3 regions of the Nocardioides sp. LS1 genome follow, and region 3 is predicted to be linked to each of the others. Evidence: riboswitches for the same ligand, from Rfam matches in the RefSeq annotation. Region 3 holds a riboswitch; each other region holds the start of a gene.
The links. Region 3 has a riboswitch for cobalamin ahead of EJF31_RS00075 (VWA domain-containing protein). Riboswitches for the same ligand answer to the same signal wherever they lie in the genome.
Positions count from the first base shown of each region.

Region 1 (5,645 bases), 250 kb from region 3:
GAGGGGATGTTGTCGACGGCGGCGAAGGCCTCGTGCCGCTCGGCCTCGTCGGGCACGTAGGTGTCGAGCAGCGTGAGGTAGAACTGCACGTGCACCGCCTCCTCGAAGAGCTGCCGGCTCAGGTAGAGCCGGGCCTCCGGTGAGTTGATGTGCTGGTAGAGGTTGAGCACCAGGTTGTTCGCCACGATCGTGTCGCCGGTCGCGAAGAACGCCACGAGGCGCGAGACCAGGTGCCGCTCGGCCGCGGACAGCTTCGCGAGGTCCTTGAGGTCGGTGTGCAGGTCGACCTCCTCGACGGTCCAGTTGTTCTTGATGCCGTCGCGGTAGCGCTCGTAGAAGTGCGGGTAGCGCATCGGCCGGAGGGTGAGGTTCATCCCCGGGTCGAGCAGCATCCGGGTCGGACGCGAGTCGGTCGCGGTGCTGGCCTGGGTGTTCTGGTCGGTGGTCACTGGCACGCCTCGCAGCTCTCGGGGTTCTCCAGGGAGCAGGCGAGCGCCGCCTCGTCCCGGACGGGTTCGGTCACGGACACGGTCGCCTGCTGGATCCGGGTGGCCGGTCGCGACCGCAGGTAGTACGTCGTCTTCAGCCCGGACTTCCAGGCGTGGCTGTACATCGAGGAGAGCTTCCCGATGGTCGGCGACGCCAGGAAGAGGTTGAGTGACTGGCTCTGGTCGATGTACGCCGACCGTGCGGCCGCCATGTCGATCAGCGCGCGCTGGGGGAGCTCCCACGCCGTGCGGAACAGCACCCGCACGTCCTCGGGCAGGGACGCGATGCCCTGCACCGAGCCCTCGGCGCGCTTGATCGCCTCGCGGTTCTCGGGCGTCCACAACCCGTGCGCCTTGAGCTCGTGCACGAGGGCGGAGTTGACCTGGAGGAACTCTCCCGAGAGCGTCTCGCGCTTGAACAGGTTGGACACCTGGGGCTCGATGCACTCGTAGCACCCGGCGATCGAGGCGATCGTGGCGGTCGGTGCGATCGCGATCAGCAGGGAGTTCCGCAGGCCGTGCGCGGCGATCCGCGCCCGCACGGCGTCCCACCGCTCCGTCTGGGCCGGCGTCGCGTCCCAGAAGTCCGGCTGCAGCCTGCCCTGCGCGGCGCGGGTCCGGTCGAAGGTCGGGTGCGGACCGTGGCGCTCGGCCAGCTCCGAGGAGACCTCCAGCGCGGTCAGGTAGACCTCCTCCTGGATCCGGGTCGACAGCTCCAGAGCCTCGGGCGAGTCGAAGGGCAGCCGCAGCGCGAAGAAGACGTCCTGCAGGCCCATCAGGCCGAGCCCGATCGGCCGCCACTGCGGGTTGGAGGCCGCCGCCTCGGCGCTGGGGTAGTAGTTCACGTCGATGACACGGTCGAGCAGCGGCACCGCCGTACGCACCGTGGCGCGGAGCTTGTCCCAGTCGACGCCTGTCGGGACCAGGTGCTGGGCCAGGTTGATCGAGCCCAGGTTGCAGACGGCCGTCTCGGAGTCCGAGGAGACCTCGATGATCTCGGTGCACAGGTTGGACAGGTGCACCACGGGCTGGCCGGGGGCCTGGTCGTCCGAGGTCTGGTTGCAGGTGCGGTTGGCGGCGTCCTTGAACGTCATCCAGCCGTTGCCGGTCTGCGCCAGCGTGCGCATCATCTTGGCGTAGAGGTCGCGCGCCTTCAGGGTGCGCACGACGTTGCCCTCCGCCTCGGCGCGCCGGTAGGCCGCGTCGAAGGCGTCGCCCCACAGGTCCACGAGCTCGGGCACCTGGTCGGGATCGATGAGCGACCAGTCCTCGTCGGCCTCGACGCGGCGCATGAACTCGTCGGGGATCCAGTTCGCCAGGTTGAGGTTGTGCGTACGTCGCGCGTCCTCGCCCGTGTTGTCGCGCAGCTCCAGGAACTCCTCGACGTCGGGGTGCCACGGCTCGAGGTAGACGCACGCGGCGCCCTTGCGGCGACCTCCCTGGTTGACCGCGGCCACCGACGCGTCGAGCGTGCGCAGGAATGGCACGATCCCGTTGGACTGACCGTTGGTGCCGCGGATCAGCGCCCCTCGGCCGCGGACGCGCGAGAAGCCGATGCCGATCCCGCCGGCGAACTTCGACAGCTTGGCGACCTGGCCGTAGCGCGAGTAGATCGAGTCGAGGTCGTCGCGGGGGGAGTCCACGAGGTAGCACGACGACATCTGGGTGTGCCGGGTGCCGGAGTTGAACAACGTCGGGCTGCTCGGCAGGTAGGCCAGGCTCGACATCAGCCGGTAGAAGCCGATCGCCTCGGCCGGCGACTCCGACAGGCCGCAGGCCACGCGCAGCAGGAAGTACTGCGGGGTCTCGACCACCTGGCGCGTCCTGGGGTGCCGCAGCAGGTAGCGGTCGTAGACCGTGCGCAGCCCGAAGTACTCGAAGCGGCGGTCGGCGCCCTCATCGATCGCGAAGTCGAGCTTGCGGGCGTTGTCCTTGACGAACCGTGCGGTCTCGTCGCCGATCAGTCCCTCGGCGTGGCCGAGGCCGACCGACTGGCTGAAGGAGGCGATGCCCTGGTTGCGGACCTCCTTCTCGATGTAGCCGGCCAGCAGCCGCCCGGCCAGCCGGGAGTACTGCGGCTCCTCGCTGATCATCTCGGCGGCCGTCTGGATCGACAGGCGGTCCAGCTCGGCGGTCGTGGCGCCGTCGTAGAGGCCCGAGATGGTCTTGGTGGCGACCCGCATCGGGTCCACGTCGGCCAGGTCGTCGGCCACGCGCTCGACGGCGCGGACGATCTTGTTGACGTCGACGGACTCGCTGTCCCCGTTGCGCTTGCGCACCTGCATCGTCGTGCGGCGTGCTTCGTGGGCGGGGGCTGGTGGTGCTGTTTCGGTGACCGTCATTCTCTCTCCTCGCGAGCTCGGTCCGGGACCGGCCAGATGTGCGAGGGGGTGACGACGCCGGCGCGTCGTTCGAGAGCACGCCGTGGAGCCGTCAGCCGTCCCACGCGGCATCGGACCACTGCACCCGGCGGGTGCAGTGCGCTGGCAGGTCTTCGGACTCATGGGCTCGCCGCGCCCGATCACTCGGACTCGACCCCTACTGGACGTCGCTTCCCAGGTCCCGTGAGGGCGACCCAGTGCTTGGTGACGTCGTTCGTTCCCACTCACCGCTGCGGGGCAGTCCCGGTCTCTCACCGGGTTCCCTGTTGCCTCGACGTTCCTGGAGGGAGCGCCGAACCAGCTGCGTGCGCCACCATATGTGGGGCCGGAGGAAATCTCCGGGACTAGATGTTGTGTCGGCGTGTTGCGGTCGCCCTCAGTCGACCCGGACGAACGGCGGGATCCGGTAGGCGCCGTCCAGCGCCGCCTTCTCGGGCAGGTAGAGCCGCAGGATCAGGTGGAAGTCACCGGCCGGCGCGGGCAGCCAGTTGGCCCGGGCCTTCGCGCTGCGCGGCTTCGCGTGCTGCACGAAGATCGTCAGCGAGCCGTCCGCGTTGCGGCGCAGTCCCCGGTCGCGGTCGCCGACGGAGTAGCGGTCGATCTGGTTGTCGTAGAGGAAGTTGTCCTGGCGGTACATCGTCAGCGACCAGAACGCGCGGACCGGCGGCAGCTGCCCCTGCGGGAACGTGATCGTGTAGCGATGACCGCCGTTCAGCGCGCGCCCGTGGCCGTCGGTGTAGCTCGTGGGGTAGGTCGCGATCCGCGGCACGTTGGCGCCGAGCAGGTCGGTGGCGATGACCGCGCGCCCGAGGTACTGCCGGCCGAAGTCGCCGATCCACGGGTCGGTCATCACGCTCCACCCGCGGTTGCCCGCCGAGGTGGTGGCGCGGTAGCGGTCCGCAGCGCCCGCGATGAGTCGTACGGCGGCCCGGGTGCCCGCACGGACCGCGCGGTTCTGCGGGGTGTCCTCCCCGGAGCCCGGCGGGTCGCCCACCGCGTTGGCCGAGTCGGCGGCCAGCACGGCCCCCGGCGTGGTGTCGGGCTGCTGGACCCCGGCCGGGGCCAGCGCGTCGAGGACGCAGCGCTGCGAGGACGGGGGCGGGTCGATCGTCGTCTCCTGGTTGAGCGCGGCGACGAAGTCGGTGCCCTGCGGGGTCGCGGGCTTCGGGGGCCGGGGAGGAGGGTTGTCGAAGACGACGGACTTGCCGCGTGCGCCCTGCCGCCAGGCCTCCAGCGGGGTGGCGGTGTACTTCTCGAGCAGCGGCTTGACCCGCTGCATGTCGGCGGCGTCGTCGACCAGCGTCCGGCCCAGCAGCCACATCGTGTTGGTCGGGCTGTGCACCAGGTGCACCCCCTCCGGCACGTCACCGGTCCAGCCGGGCGGCACGAAGAGGTAGGAGCCGGCCTCCGTGCCGGTGGCACCCGACCCCACGTAGGTGAACGAGTTCGTCCAGGCGTCCATGAACTGGAACGTGTAGAAGCGACCGTCCGTGTCGGGCACGTCGATGACGAGCGGCCCCTGGGTCAGGCTCAGCCAGCCCACCGTGTAGGCCGTGTCGACGTTGGGGGAGACCACGCTGCGGGTCTCCGGCGTGCTCAGTGACGCGACGCTGACCAGCGTGTTGCGGAAGCGGAACTGGCGGACCGTGTCGTGCAGGTCGACCAGCGGCAGACCGTAGACGTAGCCGGCCTCGGCCGCGGCGAAGGTGCGGGCAGCCGCGAGCCGTTGCGTCGCCGAGGTGCCGGCCAGGTGGTCGGCGTACGCCCAGGCGTCGCGCTGGACCCGTGGCTCGAGACCGGTGAGGCCGGGAGCCGAGGCGCCGTACACGCAGTCGGGCAGCAGGTCGGGACGTGTCGCCCCGGCGGCGAGGGCGCCGGGCTGGCCGGCCACCACGGCCGAGGCCAGCGTCGAGGCCAGTGATGCGGTGAGCACCACGAGGGCGGCGCCCAGGCGGGTGCGGACGTGGCGGGGGCGTCGGTCTGCGGAGGTCATGTCCGGCCCAACGGGCAATTCCCTACCAAGTTACTAGGGATTGGGCGAGAGGTGGGTCACCCCGTTACCCCTGGTCGGGGTCCGTGCCACCCTCGCCGGTGATCTCGTCGGGGCAGGCCGTGCCGCGGTGCAGCTGGTAGGGCGCGGCGATCCGGTAGGTCCCGGCGTGCGGGGCGTAGAGCACGGTCCAGTCGTCGGGCGTCTGGCCCTCGACGGCGACCGGCTGCACCTCGTGGCTGAGGCACCCCTCGACGTTGACCGGCGCCGCGTCGGGGGAGTCGGGGTCGGGCGTCGGGGGCGCGATCGGGTCGCCCGCGGCGTCGAGCAGGCTCAGCCACGGCGACGCGGGGATGCGGACGAGCACCCGACCCGGCGTCGGCATGTTGAGCACCAGCTCGGTGGCGTCGAAGCTGGTCACCACGGCCGGCGCGTCGGCCAGCGGTCGCGGCGCCTCGACCTCGAAGAGGGTCCAGTTGGCGTCGGACCAGACGGCGTGGAGGTAGCCGAGCCCCCCGGCCACGAGGTCGTTCTCGGCCCGGGCCGCCCCGTCCGGCGTGCTCTTGGACAGCACGACGTAGCTGACCGCCCAGCGGTCGAGCCAGGCGCGGTACGACGCCGGCGTGAGCAGGCCGTCGTCGTAGAAGATCGGGTTGCGCTCGGCATCGGCCTGGCGGTTCCAGCCGCGCGCCAGGTTGACGTAGGGCGCCAGCGCCGACGCCTCACGGTGGCTCTTGGCGGGGACGACCTCGACCCGCGCCTGGTTGGCTCCACGGGCCTGGAGCT
Region 1 is NZ_BIFF01000001.1:265,420-271,064, forward strand. Features, by position in the region: gene EJF31_RS01275 (ribonucleotide-diphosphate reductase subunit beta) at 1-449, opposite strand, end outside; gene EJF31_RS01280 (ribonucleoside-diphosphate reductase subunit alpha) at 446-2,830, opposite strand; cobalamin riboswitch at 2,956-3,186, opposite strand; gene EJF31_RS01285 (DUF1254 domain-containing protein) at 3,246-4,862, opposite strand; gene EJF31_RS01290 (MFS transporter) at 4,927-5,645, opposite strand, start outside.
Region 1: another riboswitch for cobalamin. It lies ahead of EJF31_RS01280 (ribonucleoside-diphosphate reductase subunit alpha); the one in region 3 lies ahead of EJF31_RS00075 (VWA domain-containing protein).

Region 2 (5,645 bases), on a different contig from region 3:
ATCCCGCTGATCGAGATCGTCACCCGCCCGATCATGGGCGCGGGGGAGAAGGCGCCTGAGATCGCCAAGGCGTACGTCGCCCAGCTGCGCGAGCTGATCGTCGCCCTCGGCGTCTCCGACGCCCGGATGGACCAGGGCTCGATCCGCGCCGACGTCAACCTGTCGCTGTCGCCGAAGGGGACCGGGACGCTCGGCACCCGCTCGGAGACCAAGAACGTCAACTCCCTGCGCTCGGTCGAGCGTGCGGTCCGCTACGAGATGCAGCGCCACGCGGGCATCCTCGACGCGGGCGGCTCGATCCTGCAGGAGACCCGCCACTGGCACGAGGACACCGGGATCACCACGAGTGGTCGCGAGAAGTCCGACGCCGAGGACTACCGCTACTTCCCCGAGCCCGACCTGGTGCCCGTGGCGCCGTCGCGCGAGTGGGTCGAGGAGCTCCGCGGCACGCTGCCGGAGAACCCCACCCAGAAGCGCGCCCGCCTGCAGGCCGAGTGGGGCTTCTCCGACCTCGAGATGCGCGACACCGTGGGTGCCGGCGCGTTCGGCCTGGTCGAGGAGACCATCGCGGCCGGGGCCACCCCGCAGGCCGCCCGCAAGTGGTGGCTCTCGGAGATGGCGCGTCGGGCCAACGACTCGGGTGTCGAGATCGGCGCCCTGGGCGTCTCGCCGGCGCAGGTCGCCGCGGTGCAGGCGCTGGTCGACGGCGGCACCATCAACGACAAGCTGGCCCGCCAGGTCTTCGACGGTCTGCTCGCCGGTGAGGGCACCCCCGAGGAGATCGTCGCGGCCCGCGGGCTCGCGATCGTCTCCGACGAGGGCGCGCTGTCCGCGGCCGTCGACAACGCCATCGCCGCCAACCCCGACGTCGCGGACAAGATCCGCGACGGCAAGGTGGCCGCGGCCGGTGCCCTGATCGGGGCGGTCATGAAGGAGATGCGCGGCCAGGCCGACGCCGGCCGGGTGCGCGAGCTGATCCTGGAGAAGCTGGCCTGAGCGGGTCTGAGACCCTGCCCACAGTGTGAGTCCGCGATGCGTGTGTGACATCGGGGCGGCCAGCACCGGTTGGTAAAGTCTGCGGTCGCTCCGGGAGAGCCGACCCTGACCGCAACCAATCCTTTGGGAGCTGGCCGCTTCGATGTCCACCCGCTCAGCACGACTTCCTTCCCTGCTCGTCGCCCTGGTCGCCACGTTGGCGATCGGAGCCGGCGCGTTCGCCGCCCCGGCCTCCGCCGTCGGGCACTACACCCCGCCCGCGGGGGTGAAGACCAACAATCCCCTCGGTGACCGGACCGAGCGCCGCGTGATCATCCGGCACGTCATCCGCGCCATCGACAGCACGCCGCGGATGTCGCACATCCGGATCGCCAGCTGGAACATCCGCAGCGACGCGATCGTCGACGCGCTGATCGCCGCCCACAAGCGGCACGTGTCGGTCCGGGTGATCATGGACCGCGGCAACGCCAACCCCGACAACCCCAACGAGGGCGTCAACCGGCTGCAGCGGGCGCTGAAGAACAACGGCAACCGCACTCGCCGCCCGGCGATGCGCAGCCACCTCGAGAAGTGCCGCAGCTCCTGCCGTGGCACGCGCGGCATCGCGCACTCGAAGTTCTTCCTCTTCGACCACGTGGGTCGCGCCCACGACGTCGTGATGAACGGCTCCTTCAACGCCACCGACCTCGCGGTCAGCGGCCAGTGGAACGACATCTTCACCGTCGTGGGCCGTCCGAAGGTCTTCAAGGAGTTCCGCAAGGTCTTCTCGCAGATGTTCAAGGACCAGCCGGTCGCGCAGGGCTACCGCGTGCACCGCTACCGGTCGCTGACCACGATGGCCTTCCCTTACACCGGCGCGCACACGACCAAGGACCCCGTCATGCGGGAGCTGGACCGGGTGACCTGCTCCGGCGCACGCAACACCGGTGACGGCCACACGAGCCTGCGGATCGCCCAGACCTCGTGGTACGGCGACCGCGGCAAGCAGATCGCGTGGCGGATCCGGCACATGCAGAACAACGGCTGCCGCATCCGGATCGTGTACGCCGTCATGGGCAACGAGGTGCTGCGCATCCTGCGCCACGGGGGAGACCACCCCGTGCCGATGCGCCAGATCGTGCAGGACTTCAACGCCGACGGCGTCTACGACAAGTACCTCCACATGAAGGTCATGACGATCCAGGGGCACTACCGCAAGGACCACGCCGCGACCATCACGCTCAACGGGTCGGCCAACTGGTCGCCGGCAGTGCTGGCCAGCGACGAGGCCGTGCTCCGGCTGAGCCGCCCGGTCACGCTGAACCGCTACAACGGGTGGATCAACCACCTCTTCCACAACCCGCCGAAGAAGTACCCCAACGGCAAGGACCCCGCCGGCACCGGCACCGGCACCAACCTGCCCGGCCGCTGGAGCACCAGCTCGGTCGATCCGTACGCCCTCGTCGAGGCGGACTGACCCACGGCGTCCACGGGCGGACCGGCCCCCTCACGGGGGCCGGTCCGTCGGTATGCTGCGCTCACACAACTCATCACGCCCGCAGTGGGGGAAGCCGGTCCGAATCCGGCGCTGACCCGCAACCGTGTGCTCGCCGAGGTTCGCCTCGGGGAGCGAGCCGGACCACCTGCCGCGACGCGTCCTGATCACACGCTGTCGTGGAAACCAGCGGGTGGCCCCGGGCCTCCCGTTGTGCAGCGGGAAGGAACCCTCATGTCACGCCTCTCCAGGAGCTCGGCGCTCGTCGCCGTCTCCGCCCTGCTCCTCACGCTCGTCCCCGGAGCCGCCCAGGCGGCCCCCGACGACCGGGCCGGCACCTGGCTCACCCGCCAGCTGACCGGCGGCCTGGTCCACAACGACCAGTACTCCTTCGACGACTACGGCCTCACCGCCGACGTCGCCTTCGCGCTGATCGCGACCGGGGGCCAGGCCTCCCACGTCGCCGACATCCGCACGGCGCTGGCCACCCACGTCGACAGCTGGACCACCGGCGTCGACTTCGGCACCGACGACGTCTACGCCGGCTCCGTCGCCAAGGCGGTCGTCCTGGCCGAGGCCACCGGCGCCGACCCGCGCTCCTTCGGCGGTGTCGACCTCGTCCAGCGACTCAACCGACGCATCAGTGCCGACATCCCGACGGTCGGCCGGATCCAGGACAAGTCCGCGACCGACTACGCCAACACCATCGGCCAGGCCTTCGCGGCCCGTGGCCTGGCCGTGGCGGGCTCCGGGAAGGCTGACGAGGCGATCCGCTTCCTGCTGGAGCAGCAGTGCTCCGGCGGCTGGTTCCGCCTCAACTTCGCGGGCAAGGCCAAGGCCGACCAGTCCTGCGACGCCGGCAAGCGGTCCACGACCAGCGCACCCGACACCGACGTCACCGCTCTCGCGGTGATCAACCTGCGGCCGGTCCCGCACAAGTCGGCCGCGGTGAAGGCCGCGATCAAGGACGCCGTCGCGTGGCTCAAGCACCACCAGAAGGACAACGGCAGCTTCGGCGGCGGCCCCGCCACCGAGACCTCCAACGCCAACAGCACCGGCCTCGCGGCCTGGGCCCTCGGCGGCTCCGGCGCGTGCGGTGCGGCCTCGAAGGCGGCGGCCTGGGTGAAGAAGCTCCAGGTCGGTGACGTCGCCAGCGGCAAGCCGCTCGACGGCGAGCGCGGCGCGATCGCCTACGACCGGACGGCGTACGACGCCGCCGCGACGGACGGCATCACGACCGAGACCCAGGACCAGTGGCGGCGCGCCACCTCGCAGGCGGCGCCGGGCCTGGGCTACCTGACGTGCGGCTGACGCTCGCCTCGCTCGTCGCCGCGGTCCTCGTGACCGCGGCGACGGGTGTGATCCCTGCGGCGCCGGCCCAGGCGGCCGCCTGCTCGACCGCGAGCGGGGTCACGGTCGTCGTGGACTTCCACGAGCTCGGCGGCGGGGTGCAGCAGGTCTGCGACGCCGGTGGTGCCGGCGACGACGCGGCGACCCAGTTCGAGGACTCCGGCTTCGCCCTGACCCGGGTGCAGCGCCAGCCCGGGTTCGTGTGCCGGGTCAACAACGCGCCGTCCTCGGACCAGGAGTCCTGCGTCAACACCCCGCCCGCCGACGCCTACTGGGGCCTGTGGTGGTCCGACGGCACGTCCGGGACCTGGACCTACGCCAGCCAGGGCGTCGACTCGCTGACCGTCCCCGAGGGCGGGTACGTCGCCCTCTCGTGGAACGGCAGCAGCACCAAGTCCCCGCCGGGTGCGGCCCCCACGGCCCACAAGACCGCGTCGCCGACCCCCTCGCCCTCACCGAGCCACCAGCCGACGCAGCGGCCGACCCAGCAGCCGACGCATCCGGCCTCGCAGCCCCCGAGCACGGCCGGACCAGCGTCGACGGCGACCGCGTCGAGTGACGCATCCGCCTCGGCCGCAGCGTCCAGCACGCGGTCTGCGGCACCCGGCCCGAAGAAGCACCACCGGGGCCACGCGTCGACGTCGCCGAGCGCGATCGCGTCGGCGTCCGACACCCCCGAGGCGTCGCCGTCCCCGGCGGGCGCCCTACCCAGCGCGGACGCACCCACCCCGGACGACGGCGGCCTCCCCGCCTGGGTGGCGCCGGCGGCCATCGCGGTGCTCTTCGCGGCGGCCGGTGCCACCGCGCTCGTGCGTCGCCGCAGGGCCGGCTGAGCGATGTCCCCGACGCGGCTCCCGCGCGACCTGCACCCCGTGGCCTGGTGGGTGTGGGCGATCGGTCTCGCCGCGGCGGCGTCGCTGACGACCAACCCGCTCGTGCTGCTCCTCCTGGTGGCGGTGGCGAGCGTGGTCGTCATGGCGCGACGTTCCGACCAGCCGTGGGCCGCGTCGTTCCGGATCTACGTCTGGCTCGGGGTCGTGATCGTCGGGGTCCGGCTGGCGTTCCGGGTGGTCTTCGGGGCCGGTGACGTCGGCACCGTGCTGGTCCCGCTCCCGGCCGTGCCCCTGCCGCACTGGGTCGCCGGCATCACCCTGCTGGGGCCGATCACGCGGGAGGCGCTCCTGGCCGGCCTGTACGACGGCCTCCGGCTCGCCACGATCGTGATCTGCATCGGCGCCGCCAACGCCCTCGCCAACCCCAAGCGGCTGCTCCGCTCGGTGCCGCCGGCGCTCTACGAGATCGGGACCGCGCTGGTGGTGGCGGTGACCGTGCTGCCGCAGTTCGCCGACAGCGTGCGCCGGGTCCGGGCCGCGCAGAGCCTGCGGGCGGGGGACACCGGCCGGATCGGGCGGCTGCGCCGCTTCCTGGTGCCGGTCCTCGAGGACGCCCTGGAGCGGTCGCTGGCCCTCGCGGCGGGCATGGACGCGCGGGGCTACGGCCGGGCCGGCAACCTCGGCCGGACCGCCCGGCGCACCACCGGAGCCCTGATGCTGACCGGGCTGGTCGGCATCTGCGTCGGCACCTACGCCGTCCTCGACCAGACCGCGCCGCGCTGGCTCGCGCTGCCGATGCTCGCCCTCGGTGCCGCGACGGCGACGGCCGGCCTGCTCAGCGCGGGTCGTCGGGTGGAGCGCACCCGCTACCGGCCCGACCACTGGCGGCTGCCCGAGCTCGTCGTCGTCGCGTCTGGCGTCGCGGTGGCAGCCCTCGCCTGGTGGGTCGGCGGGCACCAGATCGCCCTGGCCTACCCCGACCTCGCCACGGT
Region 2 is NZ_BIFF01000008.1:8,030-13,674, reverse strand. Features, by position in the region: gene gatB (Asp-tRNA(Asn)/Glu-tRNA(Gln) amidotransferase subunit GatB) at 1-996, shown strand, start outside; gene EJF31_RS21440 (phospholipase D-like domain-containing protein) at 1,139-2,452, shown strand; cobalamin riboswitch at 2,518-2,641, shown strand; gene EJF31_RS21435 (hypothetical protein) at 2,705-3,781, shown strand; gene EJF31_RS21430 (hypothetical protein) at 3,772-4,653, shown strand; gene EJF31_RS21425 (energy-coupling factor transporter transmembrane component T) at 4,657-5,645, shown strand, end outside.
Region 2: another riboswitch for cobalamin. It lies ahead of EJF31_RS21435 (hypothetical protein); the one in region 3 lies ahead of EJF31_RS00075 (VWA domain-containing protein).

Region 3 (5,645 bases):
AGGTCGGCCAACCGCTTCGCCGCGACGTCGACGGAGTGCGTCGGCGGCAGCACGAGCTCGGCGCGGTCGCTGCGGAACGTCACGAGGCCGACCTTGTCGCGGCGCTGGTAGGCGTCGAGCAGCAGCGAGAGGATCGCGGTCTTGACCTGCTCCATCCGCTTGCGCGCGGCCATCGAGCCGGATGCGTCGACGCAGAACAGGACGAGGTTGGCCTCGCGGCCCTCCCGGGTCGCGACGCGCAGGTCGTCGGCGCGGAAGCGCAGGGGGCCGTCGGTCCGGCCGCGGGCCGCCTGGTGCGGCGCGGCCGCCCGGACGGTCTCGAGGAGGTGGACCGGGCCGCGTCCGCCCCGCTCCGACCCGACCCGGCGGCCGTTGTCGGTCCGCGCGCGGCTGCGCCGGCCCGCCTCGCCGGCACCGGTGCCGTGGACGGTGAACAGCCTCGGCCGGTACGTCGCCCCCGCGTCCGCCCGGACGTCATGCGACGTGGCTGCTTCGGCAGCCGGATCGGATGACGTAGCGCCGGGGTCGCCGGGGACGTCATGCGGGGTGGTCTCTCCGGCAGCCGGTTCGGATGACGTCCCGGGATCGTCCGGGCCGCCATCGGGATCGGGCTGCGGGGAATCGGGATCGGGTTCGTCGTCGCCGAGGATCTCATCGAGCAGGTCCTCGTCCAGGCCGGGGGAGTCGAAGGGGTTGCGCCGACGGCGGTGGGGGAGCGAGAGGCGGGCGGCGGCGCGTACGTCGGCCAGGGTGACCTCGGACCGCTCGTGCCAGGCGGCGTGCGCGACCGCGGTGCGGGCCGTGACGAGATCGGCGCGCATCCCGTCGACCTCGAGCGCGGCGCACAGCTCGGCGATCTTCACCAGCATCCCGTCGGACAGCTCGACCTGCCCGACGAGCTTCTGCGCGGCGAGCACCCGGTCGGTCAGGGCGCGCTCGGACTCGGCGTAGCGGGCGCAGAACGCATCGGGGTCCGCGTCGTAGGCCATCCGGCGGCGCACCACCTCGACCCGCTGGACGGGGTCGCGGGGCGCGGCCACCTCGACGGTGAGGCCGAAGCGGTCCAGGAGCTGCGGCCGGAGCTCGCCCTCCTCGGGGTTCATGGTGCCGACGAGCACGAAGCGGGCCGCGTGCGAGACCGAGACGCCGTCGCGCTCCACGGTCGAGCGGCCCATGGCCGCGGCGTCGAGCAGCAGGTCGACGAGGTGGTCGTGCAGCAGGTTGACCTCGTCGACGTAGAGGATGCCGCGGTGTGCCTTGGCCAGGAGGCCGGGCTCGTACTCCGCGTGGCCCTCCGACAGGGCGCGCTCGAGGTGCAGCGAGCCCAGGACCCGGTCCTCGGTGGCGCCGACGGGCAGCTCGACCAGGCGGACCGGGCGGGTCTCGGTGTCGGCGTCGGGGGTGAACGGGCCGTCGGGGGAGAGCGGTTGGCGCTCCCGCGGGTCGCTGGAGAAGCGGTCGCCCGCGATGACGTCGATCGGCGGCAGCACGCCGGCGAGGGCCCGCACGATCGTGGACTTGGCGGTGCCCTTCTCGCCGCGCACGAGGACGCCGCCGACCTCGGGGGAGATCGTGGTGAGGAGGAGGGCCAGGGCCATCTCGTCAGATCCGACGACGGCGCTGAAGGGGTACTGCTGTGGCATGTGAGGCTCCCGCTCGTCCGCCATGGAATGGACGCCGCGAGGCCGGTCTTCGGACTTCCCGGATCGACGCGTTCGCGTCCTCCGGGTCACCGCAGCGGGCCTGTGCCGGACTCTCACCGGCTTCCCAGATTCTCCCCCGGACGGGGGCACCTCGTGGCTGTGCGGCCACGATAGCGTCACCCCCCGTGCAGCCCTCAGCCCCGTCCACGACTGCCCGCGCCGTCACCGTCGTCGGCCTCGGTGCCGGCGGCTGGTCGGACCTCTCCGAGCGCCTCCGTGAACTCGTCGCGGGCGCCGACGTGCTGCTCGGCGGCCGCCGCCACCTCGGCCTGGTCCCGCCCGTCCTCGGCCAGCTCCGGGAGCCCTGGCCGAGCCCGCTGCTGGACGCGCTGCCCGATCTCCTCGAGGAGCACGCCGACCGTCGCGTCGTGGTCCTGGCCTCGGGTGATCCCCTGGTCTCGGGCATCGGTACGACGTTGGTCGAGCTGCTCGGGTCCGACCGGATCGTGGTCGAGCCGGCGCTCTCGTCGGTGGCGCTCGCCCGGGCGCGGATGGGCTGGTCCGCGGAGTCCTCGACGGTCGTCACGATCGTCGGTCGGGACCCGCACGCGGTGCTGCGCGAGCTGGCTCCCGGACGGCGCGTCCTGGTGCTCTCCTCGGACGCGGATTCCCCAGCGGGGTTGGCGAAGCTCCTCGACGTCGCCGGTTTCGGGGAGACCCGGATGACCGTCCTGGGCGATCTCGGGAGCGCCCATGAGTCGCGCTTTTCGGACATCGCCTCGCGGTGGTCCGCGGACGTCCCGGCGCTGCACGTGCTCGCCCTGGAGATGGCGGGTTCCGGACACGTCTCCTGGGTGCCCGGGCTGCCCGACGAGGCGTTCGAGCACGACGGCCAGCTGACCAAGCGCGACCTGCGGGCGAGCGCCCTGGCGCGGCTGGCGCCGTGTCCCGGGCAGCTGCTCTGGGACGTCGGCGCCGGTGCCGGCTCGGTGGGCATCGAGTGGATGCGGGCGCACCCGACGTGCCGGGCGCTCGCGATCGAGGCGGACCCCCAGCGGGCCGAGCGGATCGGCCGCAACGCCGAGCGGCTGGGCGTCCCTGCCCTCGACGTCGTCGCTGGCCGTGCGCCCGATTCGCTGGTGGGCCGCACCAAACCGGACGCGGTCTTCGTCGGTGGTGGCGCGACGGCGCCCGGCCTCGTCGGCTACTGCGTGAGCTCGCTGAGAGCCGGCGGTCGGCTCGTCGTCCACGGCGTGACGGTGGAGACCGAGGGACTGCTCGCCCGGATGCATGCCAGCCACGGCGGTGAGTTGACCCGGCACGCCGTCGAGACGGCCGCGCCGATCGGCTCCTTCACAGGCTGGACGCCGGCCCGCACCGTCACCCAGTGGGCCTGGACGAAGGAGCCCGTATGACCGTCCACTTCGTCGGCGCCGGACCGGGCGCGGCCGACCTGATCACGCTGCGGGCCGCCACGATGCTCGCGCGGGCCGACGTGGTGCTCTACCCCGGCACCTACCTCGACGCCGAGGTCCTCGGGCACTGCCGCGAGGACGCCCGGCTGGTCGACACCCAGCACCTCGACCTGGACCGGATCACCGCGGACCTGGTGCACGCGCACGACGCCGGGCACGACGTCGTACGCCTCACGTCTGGTGACCCCTCGCTCTACTCCGCCGTCTCCGAGCAGACGCGGCGGCTGGACGCCGCGGGGGTGCCGTGGGACGTGACGCCCGGGGTGCCGGCGTACGCCGCTGCGGCCGCCGCCGTGGGCCGCGAGCTCACGGTCCCGTTGGTCAGCCAGTCGGTGGTGCTCACCCGTGCCCAGGCCCGCTCGACCGCGATGCCGGAGAGCGAGTCGCTGGCGGCGTTCGCGGCCACGCGCGCCACGCTCTGCCTGCACCTCGCGATCACACGGACGCGGGAGGTGATGGCGGAGCTGGCGGGGGTGTACGGCGCGGACTGTCCGGTCGTGGTCGTCTCGCGCGCGACCCAGCCCGGGGAGCTGGTCCTGCGCGGCACCGTCGCCGACATCGCCGACCAGGTCGAGGCGGCCGGCCTGCGCCAGGCCGCCGTGATCCTGGTCGGCCGGGCTCTGGACCCGTCCGGTGGCGGCGAGTCGTTCCTCTACTCCGCCGACCGGACCCGTCGCTAGTCGGCGAACCGCGCCGTCCACACCCGCCCGCTCGCCGAGACGCGGGTGCCGCGCGACCCCACGAGGAGCAGGCACTTCATGTCGATCGTGGTCGCGTCCAGGGCCGCGAGCGTGGTGACGTGCAGCGACTCCTCGGCCCGGCCGATGTCGCGGCCGACGACCACGACTGTGTCGGCCGGCAGGTGCTCGAGCAGGATCTTCTGCGCCCGCACCACCTGCTCGGTCCGCGACCGCGAGGCCGGGTTGTAGATCGCGAGCACCAGGTCGGCCTCGGCGATCGCGCGCAGTCGCTTCTCGACCAGCGACCAGGGCTTGAGGCGGTCCGAGAGGCTGAGGACGGCGAAGTCGCCGCCGATCGGCGCTCCGGCCCGGGCCGCGACCGCCTGCACGGCGCTGACGCCGGGCAGCACCCGCACGGCGACGCCGTCGTACGCCGGGTCCTCCGCGGCCTCGAACACCGCCGACGCCATCCCGAACACGCCCGCGTCGCCACCGGAGACGACCGCGACCCGCTCGCCGGCCCGGGCCAGGTCCAGGGCGAACCGCGCCCGGTCGACCTCCACGCTGTTGCCCGACGCGTGCCGGGTCAGGCCCTCACGCTGCGGCACCCGGTTGACGTACGGCGCATACCCCACCACGTGGTCGACCTCCGCCAGCGCGGCCGTCACCTCGGGTGTCACCCACTCATCCGGCCCCGGCCCCAGCCCGACCACGACCAGCTCCGTCGGCGGCCGATCCACGTGCCGTTTGGTCCCCAACGGCATGTTTTCGGCGCCGGAACCTGCCGTTGGGGACCCAACGGCACGCCGGCCGGGCCCCCGGAGCGAGTCGCCGGGGACCACGATCAGCGAGAAGTACGGCACCGAGTCGGGGTCGACGTCGGCGACGGGCAGCCACCGTTCCGCCTCCATCGAGGCCCGCTCGACGTAGAATGCACCCTCGAGCCGGCCGGCGGCGGTGAGCGCACGGCGTACGGCGGGGAACGTCCGGCCGAGCTTCATGATGATCGCGCCGTCGGTGTCGGCGAGTCGCCGGGCCAGCTCGGGCTCGGGAAGCGTGCCGGGCAGGATCGTGAGCACGTCGGTCTGCCGCACGAGCGGCGAGGCCACGGCGGCCGTCGCGGCCGCGAACGCCGGGACGCCGGGCACCACCTCGGTGGGGAACCGCTCGGACAGCCGGTCGTGCATGTACATGTAGGAGCCGTAGAAGAGCGGGTCGCCCTCGGCCAGCAGCACCACGGTCCGGCCGGCCGCCAGGTGCGCGGCCAACCGCGTCGCCGAGGACTCGTAGAACTCAGCCATCGCTCCGGCGTACCCACCCGGGTGTGCCGTCGTCCCGGTCGTGACGGGATACCGGAGCTCCTCCTCGACGGCCCCCGGTGGGATGAGCGACGCCGCGATCCGCCGCGCGTTCGACTGCTTGCCGACGCCGGCGTGGTAGGCCACGACGTCGGCGGACCCGATCAGCCGGGCGGCCTTGAGGGTGATCAGCTCGGGGTCGCCGGGGCCGAGCCCGACGCCGTAGAAGTGGCCGGTCATTCCTGCTCCTGGGCGAGGGCGTTGAGGGCGGAGGCGGTCATCGCGGAGCCGCCGCGGCGGCCGCGCACGGTGACGTACGGGATGTCGATGCCGTAGTCGTCCGCGAGCGCGGCCAGCGCCTCCTTGGACTCGGCCGCGCCGATGAAGCCCACCGGGCAGCCGACGATCGCGGCCGGCCGCGGCGCCCCCGCGACGAGCATCTCGAGCAGGTGGAACAACGCGGTAGGGGCGTTGCCGATCGCGACGACCGAGCCCGCCAGCCACGGCTCCCACAGCGACACCGCCGCCGCCGAGCGCGTCGTTCCCCAC
Region 3 is NZ_BIFF01000001.1:16,038-21,682, forward strand. Features, by position in the region: gene EJF31_RS00075 (VWA domain-containing protein) at 1-1,643, opposite strand, end outside; cobalamin riboswitch at 1,666-1,812, opposite strand; gene cbiE (precorrin-6y C5,15-methyltransferase (decarboxylating) subunit CbiE) at 1,829-3,058, shown strand; gene cobM (precorrin-4 C(11)-methyltransferase) at 3,055-3,798, shown strand; gene EJF31_RS00090 (precorrin-2 C(20)-methyltransferase) at 3,795-5,336, opposite strand; gene EJF31_RS00095 (precorrin-8X methylmutase) at 5,333-5,645, opposite strand, start outside.